3 regions of the Picosynechococcus sp. PCC 73109 genome follow, and region 2 is predicted to be linked to each of the others. Evidence: predicted binding sites of a transcription regulator. Region 2 holds the regulator's gene; each other region holds the start of a gene.
What was found. The regulator HrcA, encoded in region 2, represses chaperone genes, less so after heat shock. The targets are predictions, from matches to a motif close to TTAGCACTCNNANNNTNNGAGTGCTAA.
Positions count from the first base shown of each region.

Region 1: the regulator HrcA is predicted to act here: its motif matches at 5,215-5,241, upstream of groL (chaperonin GroEL).
Region 3: the regulator HrcA is predicted to act here: its motif matches at 2,745-2,771, upstream of groES (co-chaperone GroES).

Region 1 is NZ_CP013998.1:172,924-179,906, reverse strand. It holds gene AWQ23_RS00905 (PAS domain-containing protein) at 188-3,418, shown strand; gene groL (chaperonin GroEL) at 3,510-5,177, opposite strand; gene AWQ23_RS15950 (SH3 domain-containing protein) at 5,639-6,199, opposite strand; gene AWQ23_RS15945 (hypothetical protein) at 6,275-6,748, opposite strand; gene AWQ23_RS00890 (hypothetical protein) at 6,812-6,983, opposite strand, start outside.
Region 2 is NZ_CP013998.1:2,080,016-2,086,998, reverse strand. It holds gene AWQ23_RS10065 (phycobilisome rod-core linker polypeptide) at 1-1,940, shown strand, start outside; gene AWQ23_RS10060 (hypothetical protein) at 2,058-2,552, opposite strand; gene AWQ23_RS10055 (DUF3110 domain-containing protein) at 2,893-3,285, shown strand; gene AWQ23_RS10050 (manganese efflux pump) at 3,301-3,885, opposite strand; gene AWQ23_RS10045 (manganese efflux pump) at 4,110-4,667, opposite strand; gene hrcA (heat-inducible transcriptional repressor HrcA) at 4,773-5,819, opposite strand; gene AWQ23_RS10035 (rhodanese-like domain-containing protein) at 5,934-6,221, opposite strand; gene AWQ23_RS10030 (NAD(P)H-quinone oxidoreductase subunit 4) at 6,610-6,983, shown strand, end outside.
Region 3 is NZ_CP013998.1:2,551,088-2,558,070, forward strand. It holds gene nth (endonuclease III) at 1-379, opposite strand, end outside; gene glyS (glycine--tRNA ligase subunit beta) at 449-2,590, shown strand; gene groES (co-chaperone GroES) at 2,821-3,132, shown strand; gene groL (chaperonin GroEL) at 3,216-4,841, shown strand; gene AWQ23_RS15775 (DUF433 domain-containing protein) at 5,075-5,248, shown strand; gene AWQ23_RS12255 (DUF4870 domain-containing protein) at 5,298-5,762, shown strand; gene AWQ23_RS12260 (leucyl aminopeptidase) at 5,836-6,983, opposite strand, start outside.

The DNA of each region.
Region 1 (6,983 bases), 1.1 Mb from region 2:
GCGTCTTTTTTACATTGTGAAGTTATTTTTTTTAATTTCAAATCAAAAAATATTTGTTTCTTTTCCCTTCATAAACGAAGCCATAAGAAACATCGCTTGATATTATAAAAGGTAGCCCCCAAAGAATTAACACACAAAAGTTTGTTTTTGTGGCTCGCCATCGCCGCTATTGTTTCGCCTGTGTGCCATGTCAGCAGCACGTCCGCTTCGGTTTTCAACACCTGAAATTATCGCCAGTTTGCTGCATCAACCGGTTATTGTTTCGCCTGATCTATCTCTCATCGCATTGAGCGATCGCCTTTGTGCCGATCCTCAACTTGTTGGTGTGCTGGTTATGGCTAACGAACAGCTCCTTGGCACCGTTTCTCCTGGGGATATTTTACGGGCGATCGCCCAGGGGGAAAATCCCCAAACGGCCACCGCCGCAGAGATTATGCAACGGCCCGCCCCGACCTATCCCGTGGCCGCCCTCGACCAAATTGAATCATTATGTCAATACTTCGCCGAGCAGCAGCTTGCTTGGCTGACCCTTGTGGATGAGCAAGGGAAACCAGTGGGAATCTTGCCTGGCGATCGCCTCGCCGAATTACGCCAACACCTCGACCCAGAACCAGCCGCAGCACCGGAATACAGTCACCATGAACTGAAATTTTTTGAAGAAATTCTTGAAAATGCCTTTGCTGGCTATTGGGACTGGGATTGTATTAACAATATCGAGTATCTCAGCCCCAGTTTTAAGCGGATGTTTGGCTATGCAGATCACGAACTGCCTAACCGCCCAGAATCCTGGCAAAAACTGATTTTTCCCGAAGATCTCCAGAAAGTTAACCACAACCTGCAACAGCACATTGCTAGCCACGGCGAAATTCCCTTCTGCAACGAAGTCCGTTATCGTCACCGAGATGGCTCCACTGTCTGGGTGCTTTGTTCAGGTAAGGTCATCGAATGGGATGCACAAGGTCAACCGCTGCGCATGATTGGCTCCCACATTGATCTGACTCCCTACAAACGCTTTGAAGAACGCCTCAAACGCAGTGAAGTCTCCCTCCAGGAAGCCCAACGCCTGGCCCATATCGGTAGCTGGGAAGTCGATCTTGCCACCGGTAATCTCTCCTGGTCGCCGGAACTATTGCGGATGTTTGGCCTTAGCACGACCCAGGGGCCACCCACCTACGATGAACATTGGGCTTTAATCCACCCCGATGACCAGGAACGCCTCAAACACTGCGTTGAAACAGCGATGCGCACGGGCGAAAGCTATATGGTGCAATACCGTGCCCAACTGACTAATGGCCAAATTTTCTACCATGAGGCGAGGGGGAGTAGTCAAAAAGATGCCTCTGGCAAAACCATTCGTTTTTTTGGGACTGCCCTCGATATCACGGAGCGGGTCTTGGCAGAACAGGCTCTCCGGGAAAGTGAACTCCGCTGGCAATTTGCCCTAGAGGGTTCTGGGGATGGGGTCTGGGATTGGAATGCCCAAACAAATCATGTCTTTTTCTCGCGGCAGTGGAAAGCGATGTTGGGCTACGGCGAGGCAGAAATTGGTGACACCCTGATGGAATGGGAAAGTCGTGTCCACCCAGATGATTTGGCAATGACTTATCAAGCCATCCAGGCTCACCTTGATGGCCAGACAGAAACCTATCGCAGTGAACATCGGGTGCGGTGCAAAGATGGTTCCTACAAGTGGATTTTAGACCGGGGCAAGGTGATCGAATGGACGCCGTCAGGGGAACCCCTGCGGATTATTGGTACCCATAGTGACATTGGCGATCGCAAACAGGCGGAGCAGGCGTTGATTGATGCCAAAGAAGCAGCAGAAGCGGCCGCCCATGCCAAAAGTATGTTTTTAGCCACCATGAGCCACGAAATTCGGACGCCCATGAATGGCATTATCGGGATGCTCAATTTACTGCTCTATAGCGAAGAGCTCACCACAGAACAGCAAGAACACGCCCGCATCGCCCTTTCTAGCGCTGAATCTTTACTGATCTTGCTGAACGATATTTTGGATTTCTCAAAGATGGAAGCCGGCAAGCTGCAACTAGAAACGGTGGATTTTGATCTCCATCAATTTTTTGAAAATTTTGCCAAGTTGATGGCGTTTGCGGCCCAGGAGAAAGGTCTCAATCTCATTTTTGATTTACGAGGTTTGCGGCACGGTTCTATCCAAGGGGATCCTGGGCGTTTACGACAAATCCTGACAAATCTGGTAAGCAATGCCATTAAATTTACCAACCAAGGGGAGGTGGTGATTCGCTGTCAAACGGAGCGGGTTGGCGATCGCCTCGATTTTACCTGCTCAGTGACGGATACTGGCATTGGCATCGCCGCTGAGAAATTGAACGATCTTTTCGAGCCTTTTACCCAGTTAGAAGCAGGAACCACCCGGCGTTATGGTGGCACGGGTCTCGGTTTGGCGATTACCCAGCGTCTTTGTCAAGTGATGGGGGGCACCATTGAAGTGGTTAGTACCCCAGGGGAGGGGAGCTGTTTTACCTTTACCCTAGGGTATGGGGCGGGGCGATCTCAACTGTCGCGGATGACCGCCGATAGCTTGCAGGGATTAGAGATCCTCATCGTCGAAGAGCAACAAACCCAACGGGAAATTTTGCGCGATGAGCTCCAAGCCTGGGGCGCCACTGTCCAAGCCGCAGCCAATGGCCAAGAGGCGATCGCCCTTTGGCAAACCCAGCCCCCCACCACCGCAACGCCCCTCCTGATCTTGGATCATTCCCTGAGGGAGATCGATGCCCTGACCCTCGCCCAAAATCTCCAACAGCTTTACCCCCAAAAAACCTGCCAGTTACTGCTGCTCACCACGTTTCCCTACAGCCCCACCGATCCCCAAAGCTTCCCCCAACTCACGGCAACCCACCACCTTGTCAAGCCGATTTTATCCCGTCCCCTGTGGCAGGCCTGTCGGCGTTTCTGTGAAAATTTCGCCCAGCCAAACGCTAGAACCTCAGATTCTGGTTCCCAACCTAGTGGAAGCAAACAGGGCCAAAAAATCTCGGCCCGCCTCCTCCTCGTGGAAGATAACCCCGTCAATCAAATTATTATTCGGGGCCTCTGCCAACAGTTTGGTTTTTCCGTCGATGTTGCCCCAGGGGGCACAGAAGCCCTACAAATGCTCCAAACAACCCCTGAAAATCAACCCTATTGTTTAATTTTGATGGATTGCCTCATGCCCAAGATGAATGGCTTTCAGACGAGCCAACATATTCGCCGGGGTGGTGGCGGCGATCGCCACCGGCAGATACCGATCATTGCGCTCACCACCACCCTAGGAGAAGCCAACCAAGAGCAGTATTTGGCAGCAGGCATGAACGACTACCTCAGTAAACCCCTCAATCCCCAAACCCTTCGGGAAACCCTCAATCACTGGTTACAAGAACAGTCCCCGACGGGCTAACTTAACCCAAGATTTTCGCCCAGAAAACAAAAAAAGCACCCCGGAGGGTGCCCAATGCAGATATTGAATTTTTAAAAGGGTTCAGGAAAAATTACATCATTCCCATGCCAGGCATTCCCATGCCGCCCATGCCACCCATACCGGGCATACCACCACCCATGTCAGGGGCGGGTGCTTCGGGTTCGGGCTTCTCAACAACGAGGGCTTCGGTTGTGATCACCATTCCAGCGATGGAGGCTGCATTTTGCAAAACAGAACGGACAACCTTCGCCGGGTCAATGATGCCAGCGGCAATCATATCAACGTATTCGCCAGTGGCCGCGTTGTAGCCAACGTTGAAGTCACTGGTACGAACCCGTTCTACAACCACAGAACCTTCGGCACCCGCGTTATCAGCCAATTGGCGGAGGGGCGCTTCTAGGGCGCGGGAAACGATATCGACACCGAGCTTCTCTTCGTCGCTACTGAGGCTTGCCTTTACTTCAGCGACCTTTTCAGCGAGGTGAATTAGGGTCGTGCCACCACCAGGAACAATGCCTTCATCGACAGCGGCTTTGGTGGCATTGAGGGCATCTTCGATGCGGAGCTTGCGGTCTTTGAGTTCAGTTTCGGTGGCTGCACCAACTTTGATCACGGCGACACCACCAGCAAGCTTGGCGATCCGCTCCTGGAGTTTCTCCATGTCATATTCGGAGTCGGTTTCAGCCAGTTGCTTACGGATTTGGCTAACGCGGGCGTCAATGTCAGCTTTGCTGCCGCCACCGGAAACGATGGTGGTTTCTTCCTTGCTGATGGTGATCTTTTCGGCATTACCGAGCATATCAAGGTCAATGGCTTCGAGGCTGAGGCCCACTTCTTCGGAAATGACCCGACCGCCGGTGAGGACAGCGATGTCTTGGAGCATTTGCTTACGGCGATCGCCAAAGCTGGGAGCCTTGATTGCAGCGGCATTGAGGACACCACGGGCTTTGTTCACAACGAGGGTCGCCAGGGCTTCCCCTTCAATGTCTTCGGCAACAATCAGCAAAGGACGACCAGAACGGGCTACCTGTTCGAGGGCGGGCACGAGGTCGGCGATCGCCGAAATTTTCTTGTCGGTGATCAGGATGTAGGGATTTTCAAATTCAACGATTTGCCGTTCCTGGTCGGTGACGAAATAGGGGGAGATATAACCGCGATCCAGTTGCATTCCTTCGACTACATCCAGTTCGGTGGCGAGGGACTTGGACTCTTCAACGGTGATCACACCATCTTTGGTGACTTTGGCCATGGCTTCGGAGATCATCCGGCCTACTTCTTCGTCATTCCCAGCAGACACAGCGGCTACCTGGGCGATCGCCTCTCCTTCAACGGGCTTGGCGATCGCGACAACTTCCTTCACGAGGAACTTCACTGCCGCATCAATACCCCGACGCAGGGCCACAGGGTTCGCCCCAGCCGTCACATTTTTCAAACCTTCGCGGATCAATGCTTGGGCCATGACGGTGGCAGTGGTCGTGCCATCCCCAGCGCTATCGTTAGTTTTCGCTGCCACTTCCCGGATTAACCGCGCCCCCGTATTTTGGAGCGGATCACTGAGTTCAATATCCTTCGCAACGGTGATCCCATCGTTCACAATTTGAGGCGCACCATACTGCTTTTCGAGGAGTACATTCCGACCCTTGGGGCCGAGGGTGATTTTTACCGCATCGGCAAGGGCATTAATCCCTGCTTCGAGGGCGCGTCTAGAGTCATCCTTGAAAGAGACAATCTTAGCCATAGGAGTTTGCGTTATAAAGTTTACGTCACTAGCAAATTTAGCACTCCTAGGGGGCGACTGCTAATGTTTTCTGGTTTCGGCGACGCAAACGGGCCAAAAGCTTTGAAAAAAGGCTTTTCAAGCAATTTGTCTTCTGTGTCTACATATTTTCTTTAAAAAATCAAGTGAGGGATCTCATACCTTTCCCCCCAATGAACCGAAACCCTACCCCCTACTTTTTCTCGGACTGATCTATTGATTGGGTGAATTTGGCGATCGCCTTTATTTAGGCAATGAAGGTGGGTTTTTGGCGACATCCCCAAAAGCCGATTCGCATCATCAAAACTCATGGCCGTCGGGCTCGTAGTCTATTTTGCTATGGCTTTGACTGATTTGTTCTTAATTTCCATCAACCCCTCTCTCTAAACGTTTCACAATTTTTGTCCTGATACTGAGGTATTTTTCTTATAAAAAAGAATGCTTCAGTCGCAGACTAAATATTGACTTGCTACAAAGCCACGCCGTCCATCAGTAGTTGATACTTCATGCCAATATCCGTCGAAATTACGATACCGAACTAATTCTCCAGTTTGCAGTGGCTTAACCACCTGGCTGGTCAACCATGGCTCAGATCTTAAGTTCACAATTCCGCCATCAAGGGTATGTACGCGCATGTATCCGTTAAAAGAAGAACTACCTATTGAACTGGCAGCCAAAGCATTAGTCAAAACCCAACCTGTTGTACCACCCGGGATAGTAATTTCAGTCCACCGGCCTGTGGAATCTCCCATATTAATCATAACTTCGGTGCCATTTTTTAAGACGCGAATAATAGTCGAAGCATTGTGACTAGGATATCCATTATTATCATAGGATGGTGTCGAATATAATCGGAGTCTTATATTGTCAGAGCTTTGAATTCTTCTAAAGTGATTGTCACAGATGTTAGAAGGGATAGAAGCTCTTGAGTTTGCCCAAGCAGCTTGAGGCGTTAAAACAGGGAGCAAACTTGATAAGGTCAGTAGAAATAAGAATTTTTTCATTTTTTATCATAAATTGTAAACGACGGGAAAAATTTAATGACTTTGACTGTGATGTAAAATCACTATGGCTTATAGCTAATCACTAATAGAACAGGCATAATCTAGGGCTTGACCAATATAATCATTGACAGGACGGTATGCATTAGGATTAACGAAAGCATCTGAAGCTAAAATGATAGCGTAGACTCTGGTTTTGCAATTTGCACTGTAGCGAATATAACCGGCTGAACTGCGGAAATCAAAATTAATAGCATTACCATTTCTGGAAATTGTATTAGTTCCAACCCACGTATAACCTTCATCGTAGCCACCCATGAAATGTCTTGAATTCGAAGTTTTTTCCCATTGCACTCCCTTGTAACAATTTTCAATCCAGACAGAATTGTGATCTCGGCATCTTCCATTTAGTGAGGGGCGGTTTATTTGAGCAACGAGTGTTGCTTCTACTCCGGGAGGCTGTAAATTTGCCCTAGTAACTTGAAAAGAAATCCCCCACAATAAAGATGACGAAATAAATAAAGACAATGCTTTTTTTGTATTCATGCTCATGGTTTAAGTTGAATATGCAAAAAGATGTGCGAAATAGTATGGCAATTAAAACTTAGATTTAGACTACAGATAATCAAATGAATTTAAAATCATTTCAGCAATCCCAGAGTTTTCGCGATCATAAACTGTCACTTGTACTGAATTTCTATTTGAAGAACTAATTACACCAATAGATTGCCCGGTACCACCGACACGATACATATTAATCTGATGGCCATTTCGATTAATTCGACTC
Region 2 (6,983 bases):
CCATCGATGCCCAGGGTTTACAACTACCCCAGAGCTACTTCAACGCCGCCGAAAAGCGTCAGAAGTTCGTGATGAAGCCTGGCTTGTCTGCCCTAGAGAAAAACGCAGTCGTCAAAGCCGCCTATCGCCAAATCTTTGAACGAGACATTACACGGGCCTACAGCCAATCCATTTCTTACCTCGAATCCCAGGTGAAAAATGGCGACATTTCCATGAAGGAATTTGTCCGTCGCTTGGCTAAGTCTCCCCTTTATCGGAAGCAATTTTTCGAGCCCTTTATCAACAGCCGAGCCCTAGAACTTGCTTTCCGTCACATCCTCGGCCGTGGCCCCTCTTCCCGGGAAGAAGTCCAAGAATACTTTGCCATTGTCTCTAGCGGTGGTTTAGCGGCCCTGGTCGATGCTTTGGTGGACTCCCAAGAATATGCTGATTACTTCGGGGAAGAAACCGTGCCTTACCTCCGTGGTTTAGGCCAAGAAGCCCAAGAATGTCGTAACTGGGGCATGCAACAGGATCTGTTTAAATACAGCGCACCTTTCCGCAAAGTCCCTCAATTTATTACGACCTTCGCCAGCTACAATCAGCCTCTACCGGATCAGCATGTATATGGCTCTGGTAACGATGCCTTAGAAATTCAATTTGGGGCAATCTTCCCGAAAGCAACCCGGAGTCCCAGCGCCAGTCCTGCTCCCTTTAATAAAGACACCCGGCGGATTCTGATCCACCGTGGCCCTGGCATTAACAACCAACTGGGCAACCCCCGCGCCCGCGCCACGCAGCCTGGTAGCCTTGGGGCAAAGGTCTTCCGCCTCAATAACGAACTACCAGCAGGTAAGACTACCAACGTCAGCTTCTCAGAAAGTGCAACCCAAAAGGTCATTGAAGCAGCTTACCGTCAGGTCTTCGGTCGGATGGTCTATGCTGGCCAACGTCAGAAAGTAGCAGAGATCAAGCTCGAAAATGGTGAAATTACCCTGCGGGAATTTATCCGGGCCTTGGCGAAATCCGATGTTTTCCGGAATACTTACTGGTCTTCTTTGTACGTCACCAAAGCAGTAGAGTACATTCACCGTCGTCTGTTGGGTCGTCCCACCTATGGTCGCCAAGAAATCAACAGCTACTTTGATACCTGTGCGAAAAAAGGTTTCTACGCTCTAGTAGATGCGATTATTGACAGCAAAGAATACGAAGAAGCTTTCGGCGAAGATACAGTTCCCTACGAACGCTATCTGACTCCCGGTGGTTATTCGCTGCGTCAGACTCGCCCCGGTGCGCTCCGTGAAGATGTGGGGGCTAAGGTTCAGGTTGAGAAGACAGCTCGCTTTATTGAGTTGGGCACTTCTAGCACGAAGAATCTACCAGTGACGGATGTGGATGCTCGCCTCAAGCAAGGGGTTAACGTTCAACGTCAGCAGACGAAGGCCTTTAAACTCACGGATACCTTCAACAAGGTCGAACTGAAAACGGCGATCGCCGCGGCTTACCGTCAGATCTTTGAGCGGGACATCGAGCCCTATGTTGTCGATGCGCAATTTACTGCCCTCGAAAGTAAGCTGGGCAACCGCGAGATCAACATGAAGGAATTCATCGAAGGTCTGGGTTGTTCTGAGCTGTACCAGAAGGAATTCTATACTCCCTACCCCAACACGAAGGTGATTGAAATGGGAACGAAGCACTTCCTTGGTCGGGCTCCCTTAGATCAGCAGGAAATCCGTAAGTATAACCAAATCCTTGCTTCCCAAGGTCTGAAAGCCTTTATCGGCGCGATGGTTAACAGCATGGAGTACCTCGATAACTTCGGTGAGGATACGGTACCCTTCCGTCGCTTCCCGACTTTACCGGCGGCAAACTTCCCCAATACGGAACGACTCTACAACCAACTCACGAAGCAAAATCGTGATCTTGTGGTACCGAGCTTTGAGCCTGCGGTAAAACGCTAAAACACGAAAATTCGGTTAAGACCATAAAAACTGCCCCCCTTTCAAAATTAAGAGAGGAGGGCAATTTTTTAATTGATTTTCCAGAGGATTATTTTGGGGAACTGACGGTTGTTGATGCTACTGGGAAATTTGTAAAACGTAGGGAGCGCGACCTGCATTACCAGCCTGTTCAAAGTTGCCGATAAAGATTTGGTAGCGGCCTGGATTCCAAACACCACCAATTTCGGCAGGAATCCCGCTAAAAGGATCGGCGATCGCACAGAAGGGATCTGCACTGGGATCATCGGCATTTTTTATCAGAAGCGTAAAGGGTCTGGAAACGCCACCGTTAGGATCGACAACGCTGAGATTGAGAGACATCAGGCCATTGCCATTAATGCGAAAGGTGTGGTTGGGGCGATTGGCAATCCAGCCACAAAAGTTACTATTGGTTGGCCCCCCAGCCTGGCCGGTGATTGTCCCGTTAAAGACTTCATTGGAGGTAATGGCTCCGTTAGCGGCGATCGTAAAGGTTTCCGGGCCGGCGATCGCCCCTTGAATACCACCAAGACCAGCGGCAATGGTCAGGAGCGTTGTTGCCCCAATAATGGTCGGTGCATAAAATTTTGTCATGGCTGTCCCCCTCCCCAGTTGGGTTATACCGTCAGAGGCTCCCTTGATCAAGTGAGCATCTAGGCTCTATGAAAGAAAAGATTCCAGGAAAGTTCCATTACTGCTGTTTTGTGAAGGCTTGTTAAGCAAAAAGGCCCTAAAACAACGATGGCGATCGCCACCTTTAAGATCGATACCAAGCAAAAATAAACCATGGTTGAACATGGGAAGATTCGCAATTTGCCAATCGAGCGGTACCATTTTAAAGGGTTTGAGCGAAATTTCCCGTCACCTTATAATAAACAATTTGATCACCCTCCCCCAAAAGGAGCTGATTAGTAAGCATCTAAGGAGAAAGTCCATGAGTCGCGTGTATGTCTTGCTGTTTAATGCCCGGACAGAAAATGAAGGGATTCACACACTCCAAACTGGCGATCGCAACAAGATTTTAATGTTTGAAGATGAAGATGACGCCACCCGGTTTGGGCTAATGTTGGAAGCCCAGGATTTCCCGCCCGTCTCCATCGAAGCCATGGATGAAGAAGACATTATCGAGTTTTGTCGGGATGCAGATTATGATTGGCAACACGTTGCCGCTGGCGAATTGGCCACGCCCCCCGAAGCGAATGTGACAGATTTAGCTTGGGATCCAGAGGGAAAGCAACAGCCAGCAGAGCAAACCACAGCGTCAGAAAATGATTTGTCGGATACAGAATTAGACCGCATTCGACGTCAATTAGAAGGGCTTTTGTAGTGTATTCGGAATGGATTAGATCGATAGCATCTTAATGCCCAGGGCGATCAAAACTCCGCCGCCAAAAAACTCGACCTTTTCGCCTAAATGTCCGGAAATGAGTTTGGCACAAAATAGACCCCCATAGGTGGCACAAAAAGCAGCCAAGCCAATGCTGAGGGAGTAGGGCACAAGCGGTTTACCAATGAGGCCGAGGGAAACGCCCACCCCCAAAGAATCGATGCTGGTGATACTAGAAATAAACAAAATTTTCCACAGGCTATGGATTTTGACGGATTCACCATCGTCATCGCCTGGCTTGGCTCGCATTTCTTGGTAAGCGTTGTAGCACATATGTCCACCCACCAAAACCAATAGGGCAAAGGCCACCCAATGATCGTAGGCCATAATTATAGTCTGGGCAAAGCGTCCCAAAATGAAGCCGATGGCGATCGCCACCCCTTCAGAAAATCCCGAACTGAGCGCAAAAAATAAAGCCCGTTTTCCAGAAAAGTGACGAATACCAAGGGCTAAGGCGGCGGAAAAAGAGTCAATACTGAGGACAAGGGCGAAAATAATAATGTCTAATTCAAAACCCATAAATGCCGTGGCGATCGCCAACTCGAAAGGAATGCATTTATTACTATAAACGAAAAATCGTGGGTCGATTTATCATAGTTTTTTCATTGTTTCCGAGTTCCACAAAATTATTTAAAAAATTCTTCCAAAAAAAGTAATTGCCTACAAATAAATCCTAATCCTCGTGAGACTGAGCGAAATAATAATCTGCTTTTTACTTGGAAAATGACGACTCTAGACTTATAAAAATCGGGTCTAAATAATCATTATATTGAGAGCATTTTAAGGCCCATAGCAATCAGAATACCACCGCCAAAAAACTCTACCTTTTCCTTTAATTGACTAGAGATTAATTGTGCGCAAAATAAGCCCACATAAGTAGCAAAAAAGGCTGATACTCCGATCCCCAGGGAATAGGGAATTAAGGGTTTGCCCATTAAACCAAGGGAAATACCAACCCCCAAAGAATCAACACTGGAAATGCTAGAGACCAAAAGAATTTTCCAAAGGCCATGAATTTTTCTGGATTCATCATCATCGCCTGGGAGTTTTTGCATTTCTCGGTAGGCGTTGTAGCACATGTGAACACCGATAAGGATCAAGAGAATAAAAGCAATTCCTTGATCATAGAAGGTGATGTATTGGGCGAAATTACCCAGGAGAAAACCGAGGGAAATAGCGCCGCCACCGGAAAAACCTGAACTGAGCGCAAAAAATAAGGCCCGCTTGCGGGAAAAATGGCGTGCTCCTAGTGCAAGGGCGACGGAAAAACAGTCAATACTCAGCACTAGGGCAAAGAGAAGAATATCTAAGTCAAAGTCCATGAAATCCCCTATGGGTACTCCCTTAAAAAGATTATGGCGATCGCCATCAACAAAAAAACAAAAAAATTAAATTATTTGATTCTTATTTCCTACGAGTCTTAAACCTTAAAAAGCGGCTTTTAAATTCTCAGACAGATAATCTGCTGTGGCTTCAACTAAGGCGATCGCATTTTCATAGAACATCCGCGTCGGGCCAAGCACCGCAACACTGCCAACGGGCGTTTTTTCTTGGTAATAATATGTGGAAATAAGGGCGCAGGTTTTCATGGGTTCTAGGGGATTTTCGGTGCCGATGTGAATGAGCGTCGGGCGATCGCCTGGTAAACCACTAAAAACCACCGGGAGTAGCTGTTCTTGTTTCGCCTCTAGCAAGTGCAATAGGGTTTGTAACTGCTCAATTTGGGAAAACTCAGGTTGCCGCAGCACTTCCGAAATGCCCCGTACCAGAATTGGCGTCGCAATCGTATTGGGCACAATCTGAGCAATCTTACTCAAAATCGTCTCCAATAACAGCTGACAATGGTGAAAGTCTTCGTCTAAAGCCTGGGGATCAAGGCTGGCAATTTCTTGGAGCGATCGCCCCTGGAGATGGTGATTCAAAAAATTCGATAGAATCTCTAGCTCATCGGGGTCACAGTCCAGGATCAAGGACAACGATTGGGGTTGATAGCTATCCGTCACCACAATCATCATCACCTTCTGATCCCCTAGGGGGAGTAACTGTAGATAGCGTAGGCGAGCATGGTTTTGATGGGGCACCGTGATTAGAGCAATATAACCACTTAACGTCGCCAGGATTTGCGTTGCCCGCTGGAGGGTCGCTTCTAGTCCCCAATACTCTGCAGCGGTCTGTTCCTGTAACGTTTGGCTCGCTCGTTTGCGGGTCTGGGAATTGGGGGTGACGAGCTCGTCCACATAAAAGCGATAGCCGGAATCAGAGGGGACTCGTCCCGCCGAGATGTGGGGTTGATACAAGAAACCTGCCTTTTCCAACTTGCCCATCACATTACGAATGGTGGCAGAACTGACCTGAAAGTCATATTCCTCCACAAGGGTTTTGGAGCCTACGGGTTCCGCTGTGGAAATGTAATGGTTGACCGTTGCTCGAAAAATATTTTGGTGACGGGGATTAAGAATTTTCTGAGCAACCATACGCCGACAGTAGTGCTTTCAATAACTAAGAAATATAAAAAAATAGCAAAAAAACTTTGCTTAACTTAAGAAAGATTTAAGGTCTAAGTTTGGGTTAGTATAGCTCATTCTTCCCTAGTAGCGCGGTAGGCTTTGATCCACAGAGAGGGTGTAAAGGTGAATCCCACCTTCAATATTGATCACTTGGGTAAAACCTTGTTGTTGCAGCCAGTAACACATTTGTGCCGAACGCACACCATGGTGACAAAGCACATAGGTTTCTGCCTGGGGGTCAAAGTCCACAGCAATACGGGCAGCCCATTGTTCAAATTGACTCAGGGGTAAATTGGTAAAGCCTGGGAGAGCGACAATCTCTAGCTCATCGGGTTCACGCACATCAATGAGTTGCAAAGATTCGGTCATGGCGACGCGCTGGGCAAAAACCGTGGGACTGACGGCCTGGAGTTGTGGGTTAGAACTAGGGTTGGTCATGGTCAAGCTACTGATAAAAAATTAAGAGGTGAGCATTTTTAGCATTTTCTGGCTGCGTTTGGGAATGCCAAGGCTGAATTGCTAGGGGATCTTCACCTTAGGGGGGGCCAAAGTTAAGGAGTATTGCAGTTCCCCCGGAGAGTCGGTCAAGAAAATTTGGGAATGGTACAAGTAACGTTAGAGGCGTTAGATCTTCTGTCCCACTTTTTGAAGATGGTACAGGGTAAAGCATTCTGCTTGGCGATCGCCTTTATTCTGCGTTAACGATTTATAAATATTGCATTTTTTAAGAAACAGCCATTAATTTTTTTGAGTTTGTATGAACTTTGCAAATTTTCCGTGGTTATCCACGATTATTTTATTTCCCATTATTGCGGCATTATTTTTGCCCCTCATCCCCGACAAAGATGGGAAAACAGTGCGCTGGTATGCCTTGACCATTGGCTTAATTGACTTTGTGATCATCGTGACGGCCTTTTACACGGGCTACGATTTTGGCAACCCGAATCTGCAACTGGTAGAAAGCTACACCTGGGTCGAAGCAATCGATCTGCGGTGGTCAGTGGGGGCCGATGGCCTTTCCATGCCCTTGATTCTTCTCACGGGTTTTATCACAACTTTGGCGATCTTGGCAGCCTGGCCCGTAAGCTTTAAGCCAAAGCTATTTTATTTCCTGATGCTGCTGATGTATGG
Region 3 (6,983 bases), 470 kb from region 2:
TCCGGGCCACACCGGGCAAGGTCAGAAGCTCTTCCATGGTTTGCGGCACTTCCCCATTGAAAACCGCCATAATTCGCTGGCAAGCTCCCTGAATATTTTTCGCCTTATTTCGATAAAATCCCGTTGAGCGCACTAGCTGTTCAATGTCTGCCACGTCTGCTCCCGCAAAGGCCGCCGCATCAGGAAATCGGGCAAAGAGCGCCGGTGTAACTTTATTTACTCGCTCGTCGGTACATTGGGCCGAAAGAATGGTTGCCACCATCAATTGCACGGGGGTTTCATAGTCCAAACTACAGGTGGCATCGGGATAGAGTTCGTGGAGTTTTTCGAGAACGGCGATCGCCCGTTTTTTCTTACTACGCGGGTAATGAATTGCCATGGGCACTATTTTTCCTGTGGCTTCACGGTAAACTAATCAAGATTCATTATTGACCTGATTTCGTTTCCCATGGCAACCTACCTCATTGAAGTTGGTACAGAAGAACTCCCTGCTGATTTTGTCGCGGCGGCGATCGCCCAATTAAAAGACCGCGTTTCCCATAGCCTCACGGAGTATTTTCTCACCCCAGACGAAATCGAAGTCTACGGAACCCCCCGACGCCTGGCTGTGTTAATCCAAGGGTTGCCAGACCAGCAGGCTGATCGGGAAGAAGAAATTAAAGGCCCCCCCGCTGCCGCCGCATTCAAAGAAGGTCAACCCACCAAGGCCGCTGAAGGCTTTGCCCGCAAACAGGGGGTTGAACTCTCCGCCCTGGAGGTGCGCCCCACGGAAAAAGGAGACTTTGTTTTTGTCCAAAAGAAAACCCTCGGTCGCCCCACCCCAGAAATTTTGCAGGAACTGGTTTTAGGTTGGTTTACGGCCCTCGAAGGGCGGCGCTTTATGCGGTGGGCCGATGGGGATCTGCGCTTTCCGCGGCCGATTCGCTGGCTGGTTTCCCTTTGGAATGATGCTGTTTTACCCCTGGAATTGGTGAATGGCTCCGGTAAGTTAGAAGCGGGTCGTATTTCTCGTGGGCACCGGATTTTACATCAAGGGGAGGTGACCCTGAGCAATGCGGCTGATTATGTGGCGACTTTGCAACAAGCTTTCGTGGAAGTTGATCCCCAGGTGCGGGAAGAAAAAATTGTTGCTGGCGTCAAAGCGGCGGCGGCAGAGATTGGTGGTGAAGCAGAAATGCCCGCTGATCTCCTCGCTGAAGTGGTGAATTTGGTGGAATATCCCACGGCAGTGGTCGGGGACATTGAAGCGGAGTTTTTAGAGCTACCCACAGAGGTGATTACGACGGTGATGGTCACTCACCAGCGGTATTTTGCGGTGCGCGATCGCCAAGATAAAACGAAGCTTCTTCCGAAATTTATTACGATTTCCAATGGTGATCCTAAGAAATCAGAGATCATCGCTGCGGGGAATGGTCGGGTGATCCGGGCGCGGTTAGCCGATGGTCAATTTTTCTACCGGGCCGATTGCGATGAACATTTAGAAACCTATTTGCCCCAACTAGAAGCCGTCACCTTCCAGGAAGAACTAGGGACGATGCGGGACAAGGTAGACCGCATTATGGAAATTTCCCAGCAGATTGCGGAACAGCTTGGCCTGTCTGAGGCGGACAAAGAAATTATTGCCAGCACCGCTATGCTCTGTAAGGCGGATTTGGTGACCCAGATGGTCTATGAATTCCCAGAACTCCAAGGCATCATGGGTCAAAAATATGCCCTGGTCAGTGGGGAAGCACCTGCCGTGGCCGAGGGGATTTTTGAGCATTATCTGCCCCGCAATGCTGATGATATTTTGCCCCAAACCCTTGCGGGTCAAGTGGTGGGCATGGGCGATCGCCTGGATACGTTGCTTAGTATTTTTGGTCTGGGGATGATTCCTTCTGGTTCCTCGGATCCTTTTGCACTGCGACGGGCGGCCAATGCAATTATTACCGTCGCTTGGGACGCGGGTCTGGAAATTGACCTTGGAGAACTGTTAGCCCAGGGGGCGAAGGATTTTGTTACGGCTCACCCCGATAAAACGTCTCCCCTCGAAGCCCTGCAAAGCTTCTTTATTCAGCGGATTCAGACTCTGCTCCAAGATGAAAAAGGTATTGATTATGACCTGGTGAATGCGGTGCTCGGTGATGATACAGAATACACTGAACGGGCCTTAACGGATTTACTGGATGTCGGCGATCGCGCTGCCTTTTTACAGAGCATTCGTGACGATGGCCAACTCGCAAAAATCTACGCCACTGTGAACCGTTCTGCAAAGTTGGCCGCCAAGGGGAACCTCAGCACGGATAGTCTCGATCCGACAGGGGTAATTAACCCGGAGAAATTTGCGCAAAATTCCGAGCGCGATCTCTACGCCGGCTTAGTGGAACTCGTACCTACCACCGAAGCGGCCCGCACCGAACGGGATTACCAAAAACTGATCGATGGGTTAGCGGCCCTGGCACCCACGGTTGAACGGTTCTTTGATGGAGAGGATAGTGTTTTGGTGATGGCAGAAGATCCTGCTGTGCGGGAAAATCGCCTCAATCTCCTTGGGCTGTTGCGGAACCACGCGCGGGTTCTGGCAGATTTCGGGGCGATCGTTAAACAGTAGATCCTTGTTTATTTTTAGAGTCATGGCAGAGACAGCTTTCTGTCTCTGTCAGGGTTTCCCCTGAGAAGCAATACAGTTCAATTTTTGGAGCGATCTAAAGTTCGGGAACCCGTACATTATCAGGAGTTGTCTGGATTTAATTTTCTCCGCTAAATTAGCACTCAGAGATTGAGAGTGCTAAACTTCAATCTAGCTAAATTTAGTCGTTTATTGATCTGGAGAAATTATCCATGGCAGCAATTAGCATCAATGTTTCTACCCTCAAGCCCCTCGGCGATCGCGTTTTCGTAAAGGTTAGCGAATCTGAAGAGAAAACTGCTGGTGGGATCCTCCTCCCCGATAGCGCCAAAGAAAAGCCCCAAATCGGTGAAGTTGTGGCTGTTGGTGAAGGGAAGCGCAATGATGACGGTAGCCGTTCCGCCGTTGATGTCAAAGTTGGCGATAAAGTTCTCTACTCCAAGTACGCTGGTACTGATATCAAACTCAGTGGCGATGACTACGTGCTTCTTTCTGAGAAAGATATCCTCGCAACCGTTGCGTAATTATTTTTAGGTTTGACCTAAGCAATCGTTTCAGATTTTTCTATTTTTTCTCGTAAAACGCTCAACCTAGAAATTCAATCATTATGGCTAAATCTATTATTTACAACGAAGATGCTCGCCGCGCCCTCGAAAAAGGGATCGACCTCCTCGCTGAAGCTGTTGCGGTAACCCTCGGCCCCAAAGGTCGGAACGTTGTGCTCGAAAAGAAATTTGGCGCACCCCAGATCGTGAATGACGGTGTGACCATTGCCAAGGAAATCGAGCTCGAAGACCACATCGAAAACACCGGTGTTTCTTTGATTCGCCAAGCGGCTTCTAAAACCAATGATGTGGCCGGTGACGGAACCACTACAGCAACGGTTCTTGCCCACGCCATGGTCAAAGAAGGTCTCCGCAACGTCGCGGCTGGTGCGAACCCCATTGCTCTCAAGCGCGGTATTGATAAAGCGACTGAATTCCTCGTTGGCCGCATCAAAGACCAGGCACGTCCGGTAGAAGATTCGACGGCGATCGCCCAAGTCGGTGCCATCTCTGCGGGGAACGACAAGGAAGTTGGTGACATGATCGCCAAGGCCATGGACAAAGTCGGTAAAGAAGGTGTGATCTCCCTCGAAGAAGGGAAATCCATGGAAACCGAACTCGAAATCACCGAAGGGATGCGTTTCGACAAGGGTTACACTTCCCCCTACTTCGTCACCGACACCGAGCGCATGGAAGCGGTTCTTGAAGATCCCTTCATCCTCATCACTGACAAAAAAATCACCCTGGTACAAGACCTCGTTCCAATCCTCGAACAGGTTGCTCGCCAAGGTAAGCCCCTCGTGATCATCGCTGAAGATATCGAGAAAGAAGCCCTTGCTACCCTCGTGGTCAACCGCCTCCGGGGTGTCCTCAACGTTGCTGCGGTTAAAGCGCCTGGTTTTGGCGATCGCCGTAAGCAAATGCTCGAAGATATCGCTGTACTCACCGGTGGCCAACTGATCACCGAAGATGCAGGCCTCAAGCTCGACAACACCAGCGTTGATATGCTCGGTAAAGCCCGCCGCATCACCATCACCAAGGACAACACCACCATTGTGGCCGATGGTAACGAGCAGGCAGTTAAGACCCGTTGTGAGCAAATCCGCCGTCAAATCGAAGAATCTGATTCTTCCTACGACAAAGAAAAACTCCAAGAACGTCTCGCGAAACTCTCCGGTGGTGTCGCTGTGATCAAAGTCGGTGCAGCAACCGAAACTGAGATGAAAGACCGCAAACTTCGTCTCGAAGATGCGATCAACGCGACCAAAGCAGCCGTTGAAGAAGGGATTGTTCCCGGTGGTGGTACAACTCTGGCGCACCTCGCTCCCGAATTGGAAGCTTGGGCGAATGATAACCTCACTGCTGAGCAACTCACTGGTGCTTTGATTGTGGCCCGTGCCCTGACTGCCCCCCTGAAGCGCATTGCTGAAAATGCTGGCCAAAACGGTGCGGTAATCGCTGAGCGTGTGAAGGAAAAAGACTTCAATACTGGTTTTAACGCAGCAACTAACGAATTCGTTGATATGCTCGCCGCTGGTATCGTTGACCCCGCTAAGGTAACCCGTTCTGCAACCCAGAATGCGGCTTCCATCGCTGGCATGGTTCTCACCACTGAGTGCATCGTTGTTGACAAGCCTGAAAAAGATAAGGCTGGTGCGGCTCCTGGTGCCGGTGACTTCGACTACTAAGACTGAAGTTTCAACTCCAAAATCTGCAAAGCTAATTTAAGTTAACTTAATCCCTCTGATTCATTTCAGGGGGATTTTTATAGATACAATTAGATTTGAGCACTAAATTGATAGATAAAAAAGTAAAGAAAAGCAATTGTTTTTTATTGAAAAATGTTGGACTCTAGCTACTATGAATTGGCAAAGTTATATTTATTCAGATTCTAATGTTTTAGTCGGTAAGCCTGTAATTAATTAAAGGAACCAGAATTTCTGTTGAATTCCTTTTAAGTCTTTTTGCAAATGGATGGTCTGAAGCTGAAATATTAGAAAATCATCCATCCCTCACATCAGAATCAATTCGTAAAGTCTTTGCTTTTACTGCTGAATCCATAAAATTGCTTAATGTTGCTTTTGATGTCAGTTAAGCTGGGGTCTGCTATATATTTGGGGTAGATATGGAGGGACTATAAATTTATGGATGCAGAACAGGAAAGAAATTGGGCGATCGCCTGCCATCTGTCGAGTTTGGCTTGGATCGTCTTGGCCTTTGTCGGCATTGGGGCGATTCCCTTTGTCAATGTGATTGCGCCGGCGGTGGTCTGGTATCTCAAAAAAGAGGAGTCCGAGCTGATCGATGCCCACGGAAAGGAATCGGTTAATTTCCAGATTTCGATGACCATTTATGGTTTGGCGGCGGGAATTATTCTTAGTATTTTGATCATCGCCGGAGTTGTTTTGATGATCCTGTTGGGCATTGGTGGCAGCAATAATCCCTTTGCTGCCCTGGTGGCAATTGTGACGGGGATTGGTTTCTTTATCTTTTTGGCGCTGATTGTGGCGATCGCCATTTTTCAGATCGCGGTGGTGATCTTGGCGGCGACCAAGGTTCAAGAAGGGCAAATGTATCGTTATCCCTTTAATCTCAGACTACTGAAATAGATAATTTCCATAAAACAGCCCCCCTGGAATGATTGGCCAAGGGGGTTTTTAATTAAACTTTTAGATGCAAAAATTAGCTCAGTACCCAATGCACAAGGGTACGCACCGGGAACCCTGTGCCGCCTTTGCTGTAAATGTCGGCGTCTTTTTCTGACCAGGCTGGCCCGGCAATATCGAGGTGTGCCCAGGGCGTGTTTTCGACAAATTCCTTGAGGAACAACGCTGCCGTAATCGAACCGCCTTCCCGTGGCCCGGTGTTTTTCATGTCGGCGATGGGAGATTTTAAGCCTTCAAAGTATTTTTCTTCGAGGGGCATCTGCCAGAATTTTTCGCCCGCTTTCTCTGATGCGGTGGCGATCGCCTGGGCCAAATCATCATTGTCACTCCACAGGCCACAAATATCGTCACCCAAGGCAATGACACAGGCTCCGGTCAAGGTGGCAATGTCCACAATGGCATCAACTTCTAGCTTTTCAGCATAAACGAGGGCATCGGCGAGGGTGAGGCGACCTTCGGCATCGGTGTTGTTCACTTCGATGGTTTTACCGTTGGAGGCCGTGAGAATATCCCCCGGACGCATCCCCCGACCACTGATCATATTTTCAGTAGCCGCACTAATGAAATGCACTTCCACATCGGGTTTGAGTTCGGCGATCGCCTTTGCCGCCCCAAAGGTTGCCGCTGCGCCCCCCATGTCCATTTTCATCATCGCGATGCTGGGGCCAGAGGGCTTGATGTTATAGCCACCAGAATCAAAGGTTAACCCTTTGCCGACGATCGCCACTTTCTTCCGGGGTGTGCCTGGGGGTTTATAAACGAGGTGGATAAATTTTGGGGGTAAATCCGAGGCCGCCGCCACCCCAAGAAAAGATCCCATTCCTGCTGCTTCGCAGTCTGCTTCTTCGAGGATATTCAGTTCCATACCGTAGGTGCTGGCGAGGCTTTCCACGGAAGCGGCCAGGGTCACAGGGTTAATAATGTTAGCCGGAGCGTTAACCAATTCCCGCGCATAGATCACCCCTTCACAAAGACTTGTGCCCAAGGCGATCGCCGCTGGTTGGTCGCCAATGCCAAGGATTTCAACAGCTTCGAGGGCTGGGGGGTCTTTTTGTTCTGATTTGAAGCGATTATCTTCATAAAAGCCCAGATACATCCCTTCTGTGACCATTTGCGCTGTGATCGCCTCAGTTTCGGCCACTGGCAACTGCAAACCCAAAGTTG